One region of the Lysinibacillus sp. FSL K6-0057 genome, then DNA from elsewhere that is predicted to be linked to it. Evidence: riboswitches for the same ligand, from Rfam matches in the RefSeq annotation. Region 1 holds a riboswitch; each other region holds the start of a gene.
The links. A riboswitch is a leader RNA that binds a small molecule or an ion and turns the genes downstream of it on or off. The one in region 1 is predicted to bind S-adenosylmethionine.

Region 1 (5,512 bases):
AAAAAAATGGTTAAAAAAGCTACCGAATAGTATTGTGGTAGCTTTTTTATTGTTTAGTACGGTTTATTTAACAACAAGGACTTTTTATACATTTTATGTAAAATAATGGTATTAATAAGATTGACAGCCATTTATAAAATGATTAATGTATATGAGTGATTTTGAAAAGAAGCATACGTAAATAAATTTACTGCTAGTCATGTAGTGACTATATCTGTTTGTTGAGAACAAATGACCTTATGAGGATTGAACAAATGGGTACTCGACACACTTTTGGAGGCAGTGTGTCATTTGAAATTGTACGAACCGATGTAACCATTAAATCTGGCCAAAGTTATTTTATCGGTATTTTTTCATGTATTCATCAATATGTTAAAAGGGATTTGATGTTTCTCAGCCTGATGAAAGTAAACGGAATGAAAGAGGGAAGATGTGTGATTTTTCAAAAACAGAGAAAGACGAAGGTATTGGATTTACAGCAATACACAGTGAAAATGGATTTGTCTTCTCGCCAATCAATGGCGAAGCAAATTGATATGCTGAACTTAACGAAGAAAGACTTACAATATTTAAAAGCTTTCCAGCCATATGTTATGGACAATGTAGATCACATCGTAAACCGTTTTTACAACATGATAGGAACAGAGCATCATTTGGTAGATATTATTAGTCATCATAGTTCTGTAGAAAAGCTTAAAGTAACATTACGGCAGCATATTATTGAAATGTTTAACGGAACCATTGATGAGTTGTATTACCAAAGACGTGTAAAGATTGCAAAGGTGCATGTCCACATTGGGCTTAGAACACAGTGGTATATCTGTGCATTCCAAGATTTATCGATATCATTTATTGATTTAGTCGAAAAAAATATAGAGTTTCCACAAGATCAATTCAATACGATCAGAGCTATATCGAAAATTTGTAATTTTGAGCAACAACTTGTTTTAGAAGCTTTTGAAAACACGGTGGAACAGCTGAAGGAAAAAATGGTGCATGAAAAAGATGCGATTGAACGACAAATTGTAGATTCTTCGGAAGCTCTTGCAACAATCTCGCAGGAAACAAATGATTCATTTTGCTGCTTAAGCAAACAATCTGACGAAATTAAACAATTGGCCAAAAAATCACTCGAAGTGTCTACATTGGCTGAAAATCAAGCACTTGAGGGTCGCGAACGTTTAAAAAATCAATCACAAAATATGCTCAATATTATTCATTCTCTTCATGATATAGAAGAAAATATTGAACAATTATCAGGTATGTCTAGGGAAATGGAAACAATCATGAGTGTTGTGACCAATATTGCGAATCAAACGAATCTGTTGGCTTTGAATGCTGCAATTGAAGCAGCACGCGCTGGGGAAGCAGGGAAGGGCTTTAGTGTAGTGGCTGACGAAGTGCGTAAATTATCGATTCAAACAAAAGAATCAGTTACAGCGGTTGCTTTGTTATTGAAAAAAACGGGTGAACGAACCGAGAAATTAGAGCATTCTTTGACAAATATTCAAGATGAAGTAGCAGCTGGTGAGGAAAATATGTTACAAACTGAAGGTCAATTTACGAGTATATTGGGAGCCATGACAGAAGCAAAAGATCAAAATGATTGTATGGCAACGAAAATACAAGCAATTGTAGGCATATTAAGTGAATTAGGCACTTCATTTACTGAGGTAACGAATTCAGCAGAAAAATTAGCGAACTTTGCGCAAAATTTAAAAGGATAGACTACTAACATTTACATCTATTTGTATTTTTAGAAGTATTAAACACTATAGTACCTATTAAAATGTTTGTTGTGTAAATATTGCAATAGAGGATGGATCTTTTAGAGATTCAGAAAGCAAGAGCTATTTCACTGATGAAATAGCTCTACATGTTGTTGAAAAAAGAGGATGTCAACGGCAGAAAAGGCAACTTTGCAGGGTGAGGGGTTGATTTCCGTTCCGCCAGCGTCCTTTCCAGGGGGCGTCCGAGGAGCCGCTTCACTCACTTCCGTTCGTTCCAGGGTCTCCTCTGTGACGCTAAATCCCCTAGGAGTGACGCTGGCTCCACTCCAATCATCCATTCTGCAAAGTGTCTTTACTTTTTTTCATAGTAGCATAGCGATCAAATCGCCTATTATCTGTATTCTTAGCGGGGATAAGCTCTTATTTTCAGTGTGGAGAAGTGATGCGTGACAACACCTCTTCATAAAGAGTAGTGAGCACCTTCACTTTATTTGAAAACCTTTGCTAAAAAGTTAGTGGGTTGAAGTGGAAGGCTACTTGACTCCCGTGGGATAGCGAGACAGGCGAAACCCTGCACGGAGCGGTAGCGGAGGAAGCGATTCGGCGCTCGCCCACAGGAAAGCAAGTAGACTGCAACGGAAATCCATTTCTACCTTTCAATTGACTGTTTTGTTTTTCAACACTAAGGAGAGCTATTTCACTGATGAAATAGCTCTATTTTTGCTAAATTTGTAAAGGGTTTAACGTAATTTTCAATGAAAAAAAGATTATACTGTAGAAAGAACTAAAAATAGGGGCGGTTACTATGAAAACAGTTGTTGTTTTAGGCGGCGGAATTACAGGACTATGTACAATGCATTATTTACAACGTCAAGTGAAGGAGAATAATTTAGATGTTCGTCTAGTGCTTGTAGAAAAAAATACATATTTAGGAGGCAAATTATATTCAGCACATGAACAAGGTTTCATCATGGAAACAGGTGCTGATTCTATTGTAGCCCGTCATCAAGGCGTTATGGAACTCGTACAGGAGCTTGATTTTGAAGCGGAGCTAGTTTACAACGAAACAGGTATTTCTTATATTTATACGAATAATGAGTTACACGCTATACCAACAGATTCAACATTTGGTATACCGATGAGTTTGGCATCCTTAGAAGAAAGTACACTTATTTCAGAGCAAGGAAAAAAAGAAGCGTTAAAGGATTTGACATTACCTAACAACGGCTTCACAAAGGAAAGTTCAATAGGAGAATTTTTAACTTACTATTTAGGGGAGGAACTGGTGAAAAATCAAATTGCACCAGTACTTGCAGGTGTTTATTCAGGAGATTTACATCAGCTTTCCATTGGCTCTACTTTACCGTATTTAATTGATTATAAGAATAATTATGGAAGTATTATTAAAGGATTTGATGCGAATCGTGAGCAATTTGTTAAAGCAGCGAACAAAAAATTTATATCCTTTAAAAATGGTTTATCTTCTTTAATTGATCGACTTGAACAAACATTATCAGATGTAGAAATCATCAAGGGCGTTACTACTCTAAATGTTCAAAAACAAGATAAAAACTACACAATTTCCTTAGCTAATGGTGAAAATATTGAGTCAGATTATGTCGTTTTAGCATTACCGAATGATGCTGTTCAAAATCTACTACAGGATGAATCTTTAAACCGCTATTTTGACCAATTTACGACAGCGTCAGCCATTACCATCTATTTAGGCTTTGATGTGCCAGACTCTAGATTGCCAGCAGATGGAACGGGCTATATTGTTTCGCATAATTCGGATGTTACTTGTAATGCAGCAACCTGGACGAGTCGTAAATGGAAGCATACATCGAAAGAACATAAATTACTTGTACGACTCTTTTATAAGAGCATCAATCCAGCCTATGAGCAACTACGTGCCATGACGGATGAAGAATTGGCAGCTGTAGCTTTAGAAGACGTGAGGAAAAGCCTAGGAATTGAGGAACAGCCAACAGTTGTGAATGTAACAAAATGGATTGATCAAATGCCTAAATATGATCTAGCTCATCGTGAAGCGTTACAAGGATTACTACAGGAATTACATGAAAAGTATCCACATTTATCGATTGCTGGGTGCTCATATTTTGGCGTAGGTATCGGTGCTTGCATTCAAAACGGGAAAAAAATTGGTGAAGAGCTTGCGAAGGAACTTGCCAATTTCTAAGGTTTTAAGTGGAAAAAAACTTTGTTATGTGAAATAGTCTTGACTCATTCGTCAGTAAACGATATGATTCTTTTAATTATTTAAAAAATTCATACTTAATTCTTATCAAGAGAAGCAGAGGGACTGGCCCATTGAAGCTTCAGCAACCAACTTTATTGTCAGGTGCTAAATCCAGAAGACCGTTGAGTCGAAGATGAGAAGGAACAACAATGATGAATCGTTAAAGCCTTCTTTTTTTATGAAAGAAGGCTTTTTATTATATAGAGACATAGGAAGAGAGGCTAGTTTTATGGGATTGCTTGAAAGGTTAAAAACGCATGTATTGACAGCAGACGGTGCAATAGGCACAGTGCTATATGGCTATGGATTGGAGTATTGCCATGAGGAAATGAATGTTCAGAGACCTGAGTTAATTGAAAAGATTCATAGAGAATATATTGCAGCTGGTGCTGACATCATTCAAACGAATACGTACGGTGCAAATGCCATTAAATTAGCTCGCTATGGATTAGAATCACGGGTCCAACAATTTAATGAAGCGGCTATTACCATTGCAAAACGAGCAGCGGCAGATGGCGGTCAATTTGTCTTAGGGACAATTGGAGGTATTCGAGGAATTCGTAAAAGTGATGCAACATTAGATGAAATATTAGCGACAGTTGAAGAACAGGCAAATGTTTTACTTGCAGGAAATCCAGACGGCCTTTTACTTGAAACCTATTATGATTTTGAAGAATTAACTGCAACCTTAAAGATGCTACGTGCCAAAACAAATTTACCGATTATTGCACAAGTATCTATGCATGAGCCTGGTGTTTTACAAAATGGAATGTCTTTAAATAATGCCCTGCATGAGCTAGAAACACTCGGTGCAGATATCGTGGGTGTCAATTGTCGACTAGGTCCACATCATACGATTCAAGCATTTGAAGGTGTAGAACTTCCTAACAAGGCATTTATGTCTGCCTATCCGAATGCCTCACTTCTTGACTTAGAAGATGGACGTGTCGTTTATGAATCAGAATCGGATTATTTTGGTCGAGCGGCTGTCGAATTACGTGATCAAGGCGTACGCTTAATAGGGGGCTGCTGTGGTACGACACCGAAACATATTGCAGCAGCAAAGAAGTATTTAGAAGAGTTATCACCGGTTCAGGAAAAGCATGCGAAACCTGAAAAGATTGAGATTGTTCGTGAAGCAGAGCCACCAAAGTATGAGCCTCTTCATGAAAAAGTAAAACGTGAACGCTCTGTCATAGTAGAATTGGATACACCTAGACATTTAGAGATTGATGGGTTCCTTGAAGGAGCAAAGCAACTGTATGATGCAGGTGCAGATGTAGTCATGATGGCAGACAATTCACTGGCCTCTCCACGTATTAGCAATATTGCAATGGGAGCATTGTTAAAGAGTACACATGGTGTACGCCCACTAACACATATTACATGTCGAGACCGTAACTTAATTGGTCTACAATCGCATTTAATGGGATTAAATGCTTTAGGTATTCATGATGTGTTGGCCGTTACAGGTGATCCAACAAAAGTTGGAGATTTCCCAGGTGCGACAAGTGTTTATGAT
Region 2 (5,512 bases), 270 kb from region 1:
ATATGCTGTGCTACTGGCTGAAAAATATGTGCCATCAGCTATTTCTATGGCTTCTGCATTAAATATTTCCGCCTTCAACATTGGTATATTTTTAGGATCATATATTGGAGGCTTTATTATTCGCCATCAATCATTAGCACATACTCCCTTGTATGGATTTTTAATGGTTATGCTCGCAGCTATTGTTACATTATTATGGTTAACCTTCGATAATAAAAAACATTAGGAAGCCAAATTTCATTTTGTATAAAAAAGAAGTAGAGATTGTGTATTGTTTGTTGATATATTGTGTCCTATAATTTACTTGAATCAAACGAGAATGATTATCATTCTAGATTAAAATGATATTCTTATTGTTTTAGTAAATTTATAGGAGTGAATAGCAATGCGTAGAGGTCGATATTTTTCATTTGTAGTTTTATTTGCACTAATGTTCGTATTAAGTGCCTGTGGCTCAAATGAAGTAAAAGAGGATACAGCTAAAGAGGAACAATCAACTAAAGATACAAGAATTGTAGAAGATGAGTTTGGAAAAGTAGAAATCCCTACAAACCCACAGCGTGTAGCTGCTATCTATTTGGAAGATTATTTAACTGCCTTGGATGTAAAACCTGTAGTGCAATGGTATCACCCATCCTGGGGTAAACAAGACTATTTAGGATTAGATGTTCCTGAGTTCGACATTACTGGTAGTATAGAAACATTACTACAAGCTAAGCCTGATTTAATCATTGTAGATGGTGCAGCGGATAAGGCAAAGTATGAAGAATATTCGAAGATAGCGCCTACTTACCGCTTAAAAGAAGATATTCTACAAGATCCACGTGAAATCGTGAAAACTATAGCGGATGTTTTAAATATTCCGGATAAAGCAAAAGAAATGGTTGATCAATATGAGCAACGTGTAACCAATTTAAAAGCAGACTTAGATAAGTCTATTGGAGACGAAACAGTTGCTGTTGTACGTCTAAATGTAGCAGATAATACATTAGCGTTATTTGGCATTAAAAATCGCTATACTGGCTATATTTACACAGAGACAGGCTTAACACCACATCCATTAGCCCGTGACATGACAGAGTTCCACGAGATTTTATCTGAAGAGGCTATTCCAGAATTAGATGCGGATCATATCATCCTTTTCCCTTCAAACGGCTCTTGGGAGTCTGAAGAAAACCAAGAAGCAATTAAATGGTTAGATAGTACACTATGGAAAACACTACCTGCTGTAAAAAATGGGCATGTCTATATTGCTGATCGAACATATTGGCAATCAGGTGCCATCACAGCTAACTTGCTAAAGTATGATGATCTAGAGAAATGGTTCGTAAAATAATGTTCAAAAGAAAGCTCTTAAGAGGGCTTTCTTTGTGTTTTTCTTCAAATTCAACATAAAGGGGTGAATCATCAATGGGTAACTTAACACATGTTTATACGTTACAAAATATCTCTTATGCAATTCAATCATCAAACACGCAGTTGATTAGTAGTGATTTCTATACACTTTTCATCGTAATGAGTGGCAGTGGAAAGCTAGAAATAGATCCTAACACCATACATCTTAGTGAAGAAAAGTGCATATTGATACCGCCCAATAACACGGTTAGTATTCACATCCAAAGCAAGCACCTATGTTATTATCAATTACAATTCAACATTGTCTATCTCAGTAATAATCAGACTATTTCTAACCATTTTACGCGTGTTAAAGAGCAACGTCTCCTCCCCGTTTCGCAATGTCACAGACTGCTAGAAGCCATTTATCAAAACCGCCTAGCGGAGGATGAGCATACGATTTTTGAGCAGCATGTGCACTTTCAAGAGCTGATGTTATTGCTCTTACATCAAGCTATACCCAAGCAGGTGCAAAAAAATGATCGCCAATCTGTTGAGCAGTCCATTAACCACTTACATAAACATTTTGAAAAAGAGTGGACGGTTGAGCAGTTGGCCGAATTAGCCGATGTACCAAGATGGAATTACACCCGCATTTTCAAAGAGATTACGGGGCAAATCCCTCTTCACTATTTAAATAACATTCGTCTTGAAAAAGCTAAGCAATTATTAATGACGACAAATGATCGAGTATTTGAAATTAGTCAGTCTGTCGGATTTAATAATGAGTATTATTTCAATCGTCGTTTTAAAGAACAGGTCGGCATCTCTCCAGGGCAATATCGAAGAAATCAAAGCAGCAATCTACGTGTATTTGCACCATTTTTAGAAGATTTCTTTGTCGCCCTTGGGATTACGCCAATTGCTCAATTCAGTCATTCAAAATGGGGAAAACAAGACTATTTAGGTCTCCAAGAAGTGCCAGATATTGATGTACAAAATAGAGAAATGGATCGACTTCTTCACTATAAACCAACTTTAATTATGCTAGATTCTGGTGTGGAGCGTTGGGAATCCTTTCATCATTTAAATGAGGTAGCTCCTGTCTGCCATATCTCACATCCTGGTGAGAACTGGCAATCTACTTTATTTAAAATTGCTGATTTAACAGGAAAGACCTCCTTGATGCAAGACGTGGTCCTACAATATGAGGATAAGGTACAGCAAGCAAAAGAAATTCTTAGCAAATCCGTTTATGGGCAAAGTGTGGCATTTCTCCGTATTTCAGCCATTGGCATTACCCTATACGCTGGTCCTGAATGTGGCTATACGGGGCCCATTTTATATCGTGACTTAGGTTTAATGCCACATCCACTGGTATGGAGTATTCCGCACAATCAACGTAAAGCACAACTGACGTTTGATCAATTGCTGCAATTAGACGCAGATCACTTGTTTATTACATTTGATAAACAACATTCTATTTATGAAAATGAGGAACGTGCTATTTTAAAAACGCCCACTTGGAAAAACCTAGCCGCAGTTAAAAGTAAATGTGTCTATGAAGTAGACTTTTTAACATGGATGAATTATGGCATTTTATCACATAGTAAAAAAATTGATGATGTCTTGAATATCCTAGGCTAAACAAAAAGGAAGCCCACTATAGCTTCCTTTTTCAATGTTTTAGGACAAACTTGATACTGAAAGTAACACCGAAAGCCATTTGGCTACATAAGATAAGATATCAGCTATAGGATAGGAGGAATTACATTGTATTACAATCCTTATCCGTACTTTGTTCATCCCTATCATTATCCAACGTCGCCATCCGTCCATCAGCTTGCCGTAAGACCTATTCCTCAACATTTAGCAATGCCGACCACTAATCCCTTTCCACCTGTCGACACACATAAATTGAAAATTTCAGCTACACGGATAAAGGCGATGATGCAGCAAGCTCAATTACTTACGGATAAAATTGATAGCTCCCAACAATTTGCACATGATCTAATGAATGCTGCACAGCTTTCAAATAAAACAGAGGTTGATAGATTAATCACATCAACAGGCATCACGATGAAATTTGAAGCAAACTATACACCAGATAGTTTTAGAATACGTCTTATTGATCATGATTGTTGTGGAGTAACCTTAAATTTAAATTGGTGAAAAAACTTTAACCTTGTATCCCTAGTGAACTTGTAAACTATAAAAAACTATGCTAAAGTATTTGTATTGTTATTTCTGAAAATTCTTATATCACTTTTCTTATCAAGAGAGACGGAGGGATTGGCCCGATGAAGTCTCAGCAACCAGCTCAACAGTATGGTGCTAATTCCAATTGGCAAAATGATCCGCCTTGAAGATGAGAAGAAGAACTACCGTTGTTAATGCAGGAGTCCTCTTCTATAAGGGGACTCCTTTTATTTACCACTAATTTCAACAGAAAGCAGGGAAATTGATGTCTAATGAACTTTTACAAGCTTTGCAATTATTAAAATCAAAACAATGGGTTGATTTAACACATACATTCGGCCCTAATTCACCACATTTTTTTATGTTTGAGGACGCTAAATTTGAAACATTATTCTCTCATGAGGATGGTTTTTTTGCCCAACAATTTACGTTCCCTGGTCAATATGGCACACATATCGACCCACCTATTCATTTTGTACGAGACACTCGGTACTTAGAAGAATTAGAACTAAAAGAACTCGTTCTTCCCCTTGTCGTCATTAATAAATCACAAGAGGCTGCTAGCAACCATGACTTTTCATTAAGTGTTGAAGATATTCGTGATTTTGAAGCCCAGCATGGAGAAATTGAAGCAGGAACATTTGTAGCATTACGTACAGATTGGAGTAAGCGCTGGCCAGATAAGGAGGCATTCAGTAATAAGGATGCAGAAGGACATAACCACATCCCTGGCTGGGGTTTAGAGGCTTTACAGTTTTTACTAAAAGAACGCAAGGTAAGCGCAATTGGTCATGAAACATTCGATACGGACTCTGCCGCTGATTTTCGTAAAAATGGCAAGCTAGATGGCGAATATTTCGTGCTTGAACAAGACACCTATCAAATTGAGTTAATGACTAATTTGGACAAGCTACCTGCGAAGGGTGCTATCATCTTCAATATCGTACCTAAGCCAGAAAAAGCATCAGGCTTCCCTGTGCGCTCATTTGCTATTTTGCCATAACATAAAAGTCGGTATAGCGTATACCGACTTTTATTTTTGTCCATTTCTTTTTTTGAATAAAAAGTAAGCAATAAGCATTCCTAGAATAAACAATAGGATGAGATAGATACTATAATGGGTTAAATAGTATCCAACAAATCGCCATTTCTCCCCAAGCATCTTTCCTAATGATATAAATGTGAACGTCCAAATAAATGCACCTGTATAGGCAAAAAGCGCAAACTTCCTATAAGGATAATTATTAATAGCTGCAATATATGCTGTCAAATGACGTACCCCAGGAATAAAATAGCCAATTAATAATAAGGTAGGTCCAATTTTTGTAAACATCTTTTTCGTAAAATCAATTTTTTGCTCTGTAATATGAATTTTAGGGCCATATTTCTGCAATAACGGTAAGCCAAAACGATAACCGATATAGTAGCTTAAAGTAATGCCTCCAACTGCACCAATCATTGCACTGACTAAGGCAGGAATGTGTTCAAGGCTTTCTCGGTAAACACTATAGCCTACATAAGTTAAAAAGACCTCATCAGGAAGTGGCAACCCAACAATGCCTCCAATTAGAATTACGATAATCCCAAAGTATCCGTAATGTTCAATTAGAGACTGCACGTGTTGTGCCATAAATCATCCCACCTAAAATTTATTAAAATCGACCTGCTATATAAGTTTCATGACAGTCTAACCTCAGCACTCTAAATGACTTGAAGTTGACGTAAAGCAAAATTGACACCGCCATCAGTAGATTTCTTTGTAACAAAATTGGCAGCACTTTTTAGAGCTGTGCTACCATTTCCCATGGCAATCCCTAACCCTACATACTCTAACATGTCAATATCATTATCCCCATCGCCAAAGGCAATGGCATTCTCAGGGCTAATGTTAAAATAATCCAGTACCGCTTTAATAGCTAATGACTTCGAAACATCCTGCTGTAATACATTCACAATATAAGGATGCCATCGCTGCAAA
Region 3 (5,512 bases), 2.4 Mb from region 1:
GGCTATCCGTGTAGTTCCAGATTAGCAGCGGATTAGGAAAAGGATCGTTTCCTTCATCCGCTTTTTGTGTTGTTATAAAAGCTTAGTGACCCTTCCATGTTATAATAGAAGTAACAATAAGTAAGGAGGGATTTCGATGCAAAAACAAAATAAACCAATGACAGAAGTTATTTTGAAGCATAAAGAACGACAAAGTGTAGCAGAATTTGCGGCAACACTAGAAACGATTGCAAAGAAGCTTAAAGAAAATGGTGAATTCACTTTTGTTCAAGGCACAGAGCCAACTGTTGTTAGCCCTAGTGAGCAGCTCAAAATCGAATACTCCTATACAAAAAAGGGCGACAAGCATTCATTTGAAATTGAATTTGATTGGTATACAGGTACAGAATTACCGAAAAAAATGACGATAGAATAATAATAGGCAACGAAAATCCACTTCTCTGTTGAAGTGGATTTTTCTATCGAATAGGAAGGTGAAAATAGAATTCCGTTGCAGGCTACTTGCTTGACGCCGACTCTCCGTGTATGGTTTCGCCGGTTTTACTAATCAAAAAGCCTTCCACTCTAATCCACAAAAGGGTTATCGTTTTAGTAAAGGTATTTACAAATACAAATGAAGGGTTTTCACTTATTAGTGGTTGTCGTGACTAATTACTTTACACTATGGAAATGATGAAAGATTAATAAAGTCAACTTTTGTAGCAAGTTGATTGGAGTGGAGCCAGCGTCACTCCTAGGGGATTTAGCGTCACAGAAGAGACCCTGGAGCGAACGGAAGTGAGTGAAGCGGCTCATCGGACGCCCCCTGGAAAGGACGCTGGCGGAACGGAAATCAACCTCTCGCCTTATGAAAAAGTCTTTTTCTTCTAGTTCAGCAACATGTAAAAACCCACTTCTCTGTTGAAGTGGATTTTTCTCATTATCGATTTATCCAATAAAAAGCGCCTGGGCAAACTAACGTTTCCTTTGTACGTTTTGGATCTTTTAATGTCACGCCAAATGGCCCTTCTTTGACATGACCGAGTGTCATGGCTACTGCGCTCTCTTCCTTATAGAAATCTAAACGCATATTCGGTAGCTGTAGTGACATATACTGCTCATATTGCACAGGCTCTGGTAGCTGCAACGCCTCTTGCCACAGCTGAACGGTTGCCTGCATGTCCTTGACATAGAATTGGATGGATTCCATCGTTATAGCCTGTTTTACATCAATGGCACCACTTGCCTTTAGTTGAGCCAAACGCTCTTCATCTTCCTCCGCCCATTCAATCAAAAATGGAAAATCGATTGGAAGATCTGGCTTGCCAAAATGCAGTAGCTTCCATTCTACAACAGTGCCATCTGGTCTTGTTCGGCTACATGCATCTGGCCCATATACTTCATAGCCTAATGCTCGCAAGCGCCGACCCTCTTCCTCAATATTTTTTGTGCGCAGGGCAATTCGAGAAAATCCCTGGCGCTCTTGATCACGTTTAAACGTATAATGTAGGGAATATGGGTATTGTGCCGCTTGCTCAAATAAATCACGATCATAGATAGCAATTTGTTCAATATAGCTTAAGCCAAAGTAGCTTAACGTATTATAAGTCCCCCACATCGTGTGCTGCCCACCATTCACTGTATGGACATTTCGTTTATTGAAGAAAACCTTTATATTTTCTGGTGATTCCACTTGATGAACCAGATGATCAAAATATAAAGTCATGGCCATTCCCCTTTCTTTCCCCATTACCTTTACCTGTATGTTTGATTGGTTTAAAATTTACTCAAGAAAAGGAGTTACTAGTAGGATATGAAAAAAAGTTTCGTTTACCTACAAACTCCGTTCACTAATTTCATAAAGAGGTGATTTGAATGACAGATTTAGTAGCTGCTTTTAAATTAGCATTAGGTAATTATCCTACAGGCGTAACAGTTGTCACGACATGTCATGACACAAAACCTATTGGCTTAACCGTCAATTCCTTTGCATCTGTTTCAATCGACCCGCTCCTTATTTTGTGGTCACTCGATAAAAAATCTCAGCTCCATCCTTATTTTACGGCTGCGCCAAATTTTGCGGTCAATATTTTAGCGAGTGATCAAGAACATTTATGTACACTATTTGCAAGTAAAATCCCTGATCGCTTTGCACAAGCACAGTGGTCAACTTCCTCTTTTGGACTACCGATTTTACATGATACAGCAGCTAATTTACAATGTAAAACGTTTCAGCAAATTGATGCTGGCGACCATACCATTTTTATTGGGCAGGTAATAGACATTACAAATGCTCAAAAAGAGCCTTTACTTTATCATCGCCGTCATATCGGTCCTATACCAAAAAGCTTTTATAGCTAGCCTTTACACAAAAAAAGGGCCACTTGTAAGCAAAGGAAATCCTTCATGCTTATAGGTGGCCGTTTGACATAAGTTCTACTGAAATCATTGTTATTTTTTCTGCGGAAATCTCTGCTTTTCAAGCCTATTAATTTGCACAATCACACCATCTTGAATCGTAATATGCACTTCACCAAATTCAAGATTTTGAATCGCCTTCGCAATTGCCTCTAATTTCTTATCATCTACTTTTACCGACTGAGCCATACGATACACCCCTTCTTTTTTATCCTTATTGATCATAAAGAGGCCAACGCATCAAACTGATTGATAGCCCCTCCTATCTCTCAGACACCATCTGTTGGATTTGGCACCTGTTTTTCGGTTGCCGAGGCTTCATTGGGCCAAGTCCCTCCACCTCTCTTGATAAGAGTACTGCGTTTCTTGAAAATAATTCTATAATTCTGCTATAGGAATGTCAATACAAAATATTAGAAAACCTAGTTGAATACTATGCAATGTGAGAATTTTATAGACTATTCACACATAATCCTACCGTATTGTATGCTATGTCAGTATATCTAACCACAGAAGCAAAGAAAAAAACTGCACAGAAATATAGCCTCTGCACAGTTCTTGATTTTATTGTTCTTGTAAACAGGCCATTAAAGCTTGTGCGGTCTGTTGCTTCCCCATCACCTTGATTGGTTGGCCTTCAGCAGGCACGATCCAATGAGGCTCGTCCCCTCCGTATAAAGACTGGGAGCTATTTGCTACCATAAATTGAGCATTGGCTGTTTCCATACGCAGTCTTGCGCGAGCTAGCAAGAACTCCTCATCATCCGTCGCTTCGAGCTTAAAGCCTACTAATGTTACCTTTGGTTGCCAGCCCTTGATTTGTCCTAACACTTTTGGCGCCTTTTTAAAATGAATAATAGGTGGTTCGTCGGAAGGCATTTTCCCCGCCTCCTCCATTAAATTACCTGATTGATCATACACCTTGTCAATGACCCAATCAGAGCCAGCAGCAGCCATAATGACGATATCGACTTGTTGTTGGACAGCATGACACACCTTTTGTCCTAAATCCTCTATGCCTTCAAATTTTATCAATGTCATTTTGTTGTGGTTTTCTGGGAGCTGTGCAAAGTAACCATGCATATATACTACGTTAGCGCCAGCAGCCAGCGCCGCCTCTGCTAAATAACAGCCCATTGTGCCTTTTGATAAATTCGTATGCCCTCGTACACGATCCCATTTTTCAAGTGTTCCCCCACTTGTAATGAGTACGGTTTTGCCTTGTAATGTCCCCATACACTCACCTATTTTCTGAAATATATACAAATACTATTTTAACGTAATGTAAGGATATGCTTCAATAGCGACTATCGTAGGGAGCTGTTTTGTTCATTTAACCAAGCGCTTAAAATCTCTGCAAATTTCTTTGTAACGGGTGAAGCATGGTGTTTCATAGCAATCCCAATGGTGCGGTAGCCACCTTGCTTTAATGGAATCGCTTTCAATGTTGGTGGTAAATTTTGAATAACCAATTGGGGTAAAATACTAATCCCTAAATGATGTGAAATCATAGAAAGAATCCCTACCTCCTCAGAAAGCTCAAAGCGAATATTCGGCTTTATATGATATTGCTCTAATAGCACCTTGACATCATTTGTCCCTTTATAGGAAGTCATAATAAATGGCATATCCTCTAGGTCTACGATATCAATTTCTGTCTTATCAAATAAGGGACTTTTATCCGAAACAATACATAATAATGGGTCTTGTTGTAACTCAGTAAATTGATATTGCTCTGACTTTTGACCATTCAAGAACCCGACTTCTACTTCACCACTTAAAAGCCATTGTTCAATTTCATAGTAATCTCCCTCTCGTAACTCCACCTGTATTCCTGGAAATTGATTATCCATAATCCGAACAATTTCTGGCATCCAATTCGAAGAAATACTTGAAATTACACCAATTCGAACCTTACCACGTGTCACGCCAAGAATATGAGCTGCTTCCTGCTGTAATAATTCCTGCGCATCCAAAACCTGACGCATTGCCCTTAGCATCGTTTGTCCCTCACTTGTTAATGTTACACCTACACGACTTCGATGAATGAGAGCAAAGCCAAATTCTTTTTCTAAACTTGACACGGCATGACTCACAGCAGACTGTGTTAACCCTAGTGCATCAGCTGCTTTTGTAAAGCTTGCCACCTCTGCCACCTTTGTTAAAATCTCGTATTTAACTAAGCTCATCCGCAATCCCTCTATATACATGAATTTTTTTAATCCTATTCATTATAAACATTCGTTTTACTAATCACAATACAAGATATATAGTAATTTTTAGTATAAAAACTGTTTTAGTACACAGATGGTAGGTGAACATAATGAGTATCCAAGGAAAAGCAAATGTATTGATGGTTATTGTCACAATGTTTTGGGGGCTCTCTTATACCTTTATGGTCATGGGGCTAGAAACATTGGCAGTTTATAATGTGGTGGCATTGCGTTGTATCATCGCATTTTTCGTAGCAGGACTTATTTTTTACAAACGGATGATCAAAGTAAATGGTAAAACATTAAAATATGCGGCTATTCAAGGATTTTTATTATTCATTGTGTTCGCGTTAAGTTTATTTGGTTTACAGTCTACTTCTGCTTCAAATGCTGGCTTCATCTTGAGCCTAACAGTCGTGTTAGTGCCGATTTTCAGCAGCTTTATTGAAAAAAAATTACCTTCTCGAGCAGTTAGCTTTGCGATCATTTGTACGATGATTGGTATTACCGTCTTAACAGCACATGGCTCATTCACTTTCCATACAGGTGATTTATTAGTAGCAATTGCTGCGGTATGTTATTCAATTTATTTACTTTTAAACAGCTCATTCACACGAAATGTAGAATCCATTTCATACGGAATTTATCAGCTTGGCTTTGCTGGTATTTATGCGCTTGGCTTAACATTTCTATTCGAAACACCGACATTGCCAAATTCCACAACATCTTGGATTGCTATTTTAGGGCTTGGCATCATCTGTAGTGCGTTTTGCTTTGTTGGTCAAACTGTTGCACAACAGTATACTTCTGCTACACATACAGGTCTAATATTCTCCTTAGAGCCTATTTTTGCCGCTATGTTTGCCATGATGTTTATCGGAGAAGGCTTAACTATGAAATTA
Region 4 (5,512 bases), 1.0 Mb from region 1:
AAGTAAAATATTTCATTTAATATAGATTAAATATTCTAAATAGTATAAAATTATAGAAGCGACTGTTTATTTGGTTGTACTACCAAAAATTACATTATCTTTATTCGCAAATGTTTATACAACATTAGCTATTAGGTGATGAAATCCTCCTAGAATAAAGATATAGCCTCTGATGGACGTCACAGATTTACTGGAACCAAATATGCGAGTTGAATAAAAATAAAGTGGAATGGAGGAATAGGGAATGGAAGAAAAATTAGCGAAAAAGCTTCGCCATGAACAATTGCGAAGCAAGGTTGTAACAGCAGAAGAAGCAGCATCTTGGATTAAGGATGGCATGGTATTAGGGATGAGCGGATTCACACGTGCTGGCGATGTAAAGGTTGTACCTCTTGCACTTGTAGAGAAAGCGAAAAAAGAGAATTTCCAAGTAGATGTCTTTACAGGTGCATCACTTGGCCCTGAGGTAGACCAATACTTAGCAGAAGCAGGGGTCATTCGTAAACGCGGTCCTTTCCAAGCAGATGCTGGCATTCGTAATAAAATCAATAGTGGTGACATCACATTTGTGGATGCCCATCTTTCTCATAATGCTGAGCTTGTCCGCCAAGGTATTATAGGACCAATTGATTTTGCGATTATTGAAGCGGCTGCAATTACAGAAGAAGGCTTATTAATTCCTACAACTTCAGTTGGTAATTCTCCGATTTTTGTGCAAGAAGCAGACCAAGTCATCATTGAATTAAACGTAGCACAGCTTGATGCATTAGAGGGTATACATGATATTTACGTACCTGCACCACAAGGAAAACGTGATCCAATTCCTTTACAGAATGTTTCTGATCGTCTTGGTATAGTTGGAATTCCACTAGATTTAGATAAAGTAAAAGGCATCGTTATTTCGGATATATTAGATGCACCATCAACTATTGTCCCTGCTGATGAAGAGACGGATGTTATGGCTAATCATTTATTAAATTTCCTGCGTGAAGAGATTAAAGTAGGTCGCTTAACAACAAGTTTGCGACCAATTCAATCTGGGGTAGGCTCAGTAGCAAATGCTGTATTGCTAGGTTTTAAAGATTCTGAGTTTGAGAACTTAGAAGTTTATTCAGAAGTTCTCCAGGATGCAGTATTTGAATTGATTGATGCAGGAAAAGTAAATTTCGCTTCTGCTACTTCTATTACCCTTTCTGAGCAAGTAGGAAACCGTGTTTATGGGAATTTTGAAAAATATGCTGATAAATTAGTATTGCGTCCTCAAGAAATTTCAAATCAGCCTGAAATTATCCGTCGACTCGGATTAATTTCAGTGAATACAGCCTTGGAATTAGATATTTACGGCAATGTTAATTCAACACATGTTTCTGGTACAAAGATGATGAATGGTATCGGAGGGTCTGGTGACTTTGCACGTAATGCACGTTTAGGGATATTTGTGACAAAGTCTTACGCTAAGGGTGGAGATATTTCGAGTATTGTCCCAATGGTCTCGCATGTTGATCATACAGAGCATGATGTTGATGTCATTGTAACTGAACAGGGCGTAGCCGATTTACGAGGACTTGCTCCAAAAGAACGAGTGGGACTTATCATTGATAACTGTGCACACCCTGATTATCGGGAGCAGCTGTGGCAGTACTTTAATGATGCCAATGAGGCAACGGGTGGACATCATACACCACATAACCTAGAAAAAGCACTTTCATGGCATGTTAATTATGCGAAAAACGGTACGATGAAGGACCCTGCTTTCACGAAACAATAAAATTTCATCTTAAAAGCCTTGAAGGACAGTTAATCTGTGCCTTCAAGGCTTTTTACATGTTAATTTATCTGAGATTATCAGCGACTTATAGTAATCCAATCCATTTCCAATAAGTTGCAGAGAACAAAAGAACGAGAAGGAAACCGATAATGGTTAATGGAATCCCAGATTTCAAGAAATCCTTTGTTGTAAAGGCACCTGTACCATAGGCAAGCATATTTTGTGGTGCACTAATTGGTAATAGGAAGCCAAAGCTTATGACGAATTGTTGCACAATAACAAAACCAACCTGATCCACATTAGCTGTTAATGTGGAGGCTAACACGATAAACACAGGTATAAGTGCTGATGCTAAGCTAGTTGCACTTGCAAAGCCTAAATGAATCAAAATGTTAAATAAAGTTACGAGTGCGATGGTTGCTAGTAAAGGCATTGTATCTAGTCCAAGTGAACCAAAAACTTTATCTGATAACCATGCAGCACCTTTTGTATTCAGTAAAATGGTTCCTAACATAATGCCTACTGCAAAGACGATAATTGTTCCCCATGGAATATGAGGCTCAACTTCCTTCCATGAATACACACCGATTTTAGGCATTAATAGAATAGCGATGGCAATAATTGTGACTGTGGTCGTGTCAAATGGATGCAGCTTCCCTTCAGTTGCCCAGAAAAATAGTAAAACTAAGGATGTAATGATTAAGCGAATTTCAGGAGCTTTTAATGGGCCAAGCGCTGCAAGCTGTTTTTTGATGACCTCTTTACCACCTTCGATATTGCTAGTCTCAGGTTTAATTAAAGCGATCATAATGAAAAATAAGACAACAGACATAATAATCGAGAAGGGGGCAGCGTAGAGTAACCAAGCACCCCAAGAAATATCTACATTAAATTGCTCTTGAATAAAATTTAAGGCAACCATATTTTGAGCGGCTGCCGTTTTAATGCCGATATTCCAAATGGAAACGGCTTGTACGGAAGTAATAACTAGTAAGGCAGCGAGCCGACTATCACGTGGTAAACCAAATGCGGCAACCATTCCAAGCAATATTGGCACTACTGCGCCAGCTCGTGCTGTAGCAGAAGGAACAAAAAATGCGAGGACGATAGAAACTAAAATGGCGCCAAATACGATAGCTTTTGTTTTGGTTCCTACCAGTGAAAGAATCCAAAGAGCAAGTCGTTTATGTAGATTGGTAATTTGCATTGCAGCCGCTAGAAAAAGAGCGGCTGCTACTAAAGCAACAGCAGAATTACTAAATCCACTTAAGGATAATTTTAATGCGCCTGCTGTACCTAGCTCTGTGGTAGGATCATCCATTGATGGAGCGAGTCCTAGTAAAACAGTTACAAGTGCAATAATCATGGCCGAGCTAACAGGATATGAAACGGCCTCTGTTACCCAAAGGATGACTGCAAAAGCTAAGATGGCTAAAGCTCGTTGTCCAGCTATAGGTAAATCACCGTTATTAGGTAAAAAAGTAATAATAATTAGTAAAGCGAAGGCCAAGCCAATCCATAGTGGCTTTAAATTACGTTTTGAAGCTTCTTGATTTGGTGAAGACATATTTTCTCATCCTTTCTACGATAAAAATGACGATTATTAACCATAACATCGGCCTAGATAATGTTTTATTAAGATAAGAATATGTCTATTTTATTGTAGAAAAAAAACTACGCAGAATAGGTGTTTTTTACAGCAATATGGGTAGATAAAGAGAAAATACATGGTCACAAAAAATACAAAAATATCCATAAAAATATTATTTCTTTTTCTTAAAGGCAGAAGTTACTTTAGGCTCTGTACCATTGACTAAACGTTTAATATTTTCTATGTGCAGGATGATGGCTATGCCAAAAAGAAGAACAGCTATAATGGTTGGGCCAATGCCAGGAATCCATAAATAAGTGGCTGTACAAAAAACGAGATAAAACTCTAGAACACCAACAATTAAATAATTTGTTGCAAAGGATAAAATAACAAATAAAATAAGTGCAAATAAACCAATCTTCCAATCGACAGCAAGTAAAATTCCGATAATGGAGGCAGTTCCTTTTCCGCCATTGAAGCCCATATAGAAAGGGAAATTATGACCTAAAATGACCCCAGCAGCCATAATGTAGGTAAGCAGCCATATTTGTTCTTCTGTTAAATGAGTGACGTCCCCTAGATAAAAATGTGCACCGATAATAGCTACAACGCCTTTGCCAATATCGATGAGGGCTACTAAAACGCCATATTTCCAGCCGAGGGAAAGCGTAGCATTAGAGGCACCAGCATTGCCGTGGCCAGCTTTTTTTAAATCAACCCCCGATAAAAATTGTGCCACTTTAGAGCCGTGAATACAGCCAATTAAATAGCCAATAATAAGAAAAGTGATCACGGCTTTTACCATAAAAATCCTCCTCTCAAATTTTTTTCTAAAATAGTGTATGCGTTCATATTACGTATAAGAGCAGACAGAAGTTTCGGAAAAAATAAAATTTACATGTTGACAGAAAAAAACTCTATGTTTATACTGTGTAACAACGATGGAAATTGAATCACATACTCTTATCAAGAGCGGCGGAGGGATAGGCCCTATGATGCCCGGCAACCAGTAAGTAACGAGCTTACTAAGGTGCTAATTCCTACAGATTCTTACTTGGATCTGGCAGATAAGGGGAGGAAAACTTGCAACCGCAACCCTCTTCTTAGCTGAAGAGGGTTTTTGTTTTCTACAGAAAAATCCTCCTCATCTCCGGTACCATCGTAAAAAAAATAACCATTTGGAGGTACACAATGACAAATTTTAAACCAGAAACATTGCTGTTACATGGCGGTCAAGAGCCAGACCCAGTGACGGGTTCTCGAACAGTTCCTGTCTATCGCTCAACTGCTTTCGTATTTAAAGACACTGCTCATGCGCAACGTCTTTTTGCCTTAGAGGAAGCAGGGAACATTTACACAAGGATTACCAATCCAACTGTTGATGTGTTTGAAAAACGTGTGGCTTTATTGGAAGGTGGAACAGCAGCAGTAGCACTTTCATCTGGTGCAGCAGCTATCGCATTTTCCATTTTAAATCTAGCTGGAGCTGGTGATGAGATAGTAGCAGCTAGTTCTTTATATGGTGGTACTTATAATTTATTTGCTAACACATTACCAAACTATGGTATTAAAACAATTTTTGTAGATGAAACAAACCCAGAGAATTTCAAGGCGGCGATTACTGATAAAACAAAAGCAGTCTTTGCTGAAGTGTATGGTAATCCAAGCTTAAAGGTTTTAGATATTGAAGCAGTAGCTAAAATTGCACATGATAATGGTCTACCATTAATTATTGACAGTACGTTTGCTTCTCCTTACGGTTCTACACCTATTGAATACGGTGCAGATGTTGTAGTACATTCAGCAACTAAATGGATAGGTGGTCATGGTACAACTTTAGGGGGCGTTGTTGTAGACGCTGGTAAGTTTGATTGGACTAGTGGTCGATTCCCAGGTTTTACTGAACCAGATGCTTCTTACCATGGTTTACGTTATGGAATTGATACAGCTTCTGCGGCCTTTGCTACGAAGCTACGCGTACAATTATTACGTGATTTTGGTCCAACATTAAGTGCAGATGCTGCCTTTAATTTATTACAAGGTTTAGAAACGCTTCATTTGCGTATCCCTAAACACAATGAAAATGCATTGGCAGTGGCTGAATATTTACGAAACCACCCATCTGTGGAGTATGTAAATTATAATGGCCTGGA

Region 2: linked by a shared signal. The riboswitch ahead of MHB40_RS23725 (cyclase family protein) and the one ahead of MHB40_RS22335 (bifunctional homocysteine S-methyltransferase/methylenetetrahydrofolate reductase) in region 1 are both predicted to bind S-adenosylmethionine.
Region 3: linked by a shared signal. The riboswitch ahead of MHB40_RS08685 (YezD family protein) and the one ahead of MHB40_RS22335 (bifunctional homocysteine S-methyltransferase/methylenetetrahydrofolate reductase) in region 1 are both predicted to bind S-adenosylmethionine.
Region 4: linked by a shared signal. The riboswitch ahead of MHB40_RS01995 (O-acetylhomoserine aminocarboxypropyltransferase/cysteine synthase family protein) and the one ahead of MHB40_RS22335 (bifunctional homocysteine S-methyltransferase/methylenetetrahydrofolate reductase) in region 1 are both predicted to bind S-adenosylmethionine.

Annotation. Positions count from the first base shown of each region.
Region 1 is NZ_CP152047.1:4,465,655-4,471,166, reverse strand. It holds gene MHB40_RS22345 (globin-coupled sensor protein) at 435-1,727, shown strand; gene MHB40_RS22340 (protoporphyrinogen oxidase) at 2,536-3,930, shown strand; SAM riboswitch class I at 4,030-4,130, shown strand; gene MHB40_RS22335 (bifunctional homocysteine S-methyltransferase/methylenetetrahydrofolate reductase) at 4,220-5,512, shown strand, end outside.
Region 2 is NZ_CP152047.1:4,740,510-4,746,021, forward strand. It holds gene MHB40_RS23705 (MFS transporter) at 1-226, shown strand, start outside; gene MHB40_RS23710 (ABC transporter substrate-binding protein) at 386-1,336, shown strand; gene MHB40_RS23715 (helix-turn-helix domain-containing protein) at 1,411-2,982, shown strand; gene MHB40_RS23720 (hypothetical protein) at 3,109-3,507, shown strand; SAM riboswitch class I at 3,604-3,710, shown strand; gene MHB40_RS23725 (cyclase family protein) at 3,800-4,537, shown strand; gene MHB40_RS23730 (DedA family protein) at 4,568-5,164, opposite strand; gene MHB40_RS23735 (Cof-type HAD-IIB family hydrolase) at 5,236-5,512, opposite strand, start outside.
Region 3 is NZ_CP152047.1:1,835,826-1,841,337, reverse strand. It holds gene MHB40_RS08700 (amphi-Trp domain-containing protein) at 137-415, shown strand; gene MHB40_RS08695 (VOC family protein) at 920-1,705, opposite strand; gene MHB40_RS08690 (flavin reductase family protein) at 1,855-2,340, shown strand; gene MHB40_RS08685 (YezD family protein) at 2,431-2,622, opposite strand; SAM riboswitch class I at 2,657-2,752, opposite strand; gene MHB40_RS08680 (phosphopantothenoylcysteine decarboxylase) at 2,962-3,633, opposite strand; gene MHB40_RS08675 (LysR family transcriptional regulator) at 3,705-4,586, opposite strand; gene MHB40_RS08670 (DMT family transporter) at 4,721-5,512, shown strand, end outside.
Region 4 is NZ_CP152047.1:409,416-414,927, forward strand. It holds gene MHB40_RS01980 (succinate CoA transferase) at 245-1,768, shown strand; gene MHB40_RS01985 (DASS family sodium-coupled anion symporter) at 1,854-3,335, opposite strand; gene MHB40_RS01990 (glycerol-3-phosphate acyltransferase) at 3,532-4,164, opposite strand; SAM riboswitch class I at 4,320-4,433, shown strand; gene MHB40_RS01995 (O-acetylhomoserine aminocarboxypropyltransferase/cysteine synthase family protein) at 4,551-5,512, shown strand, end outside.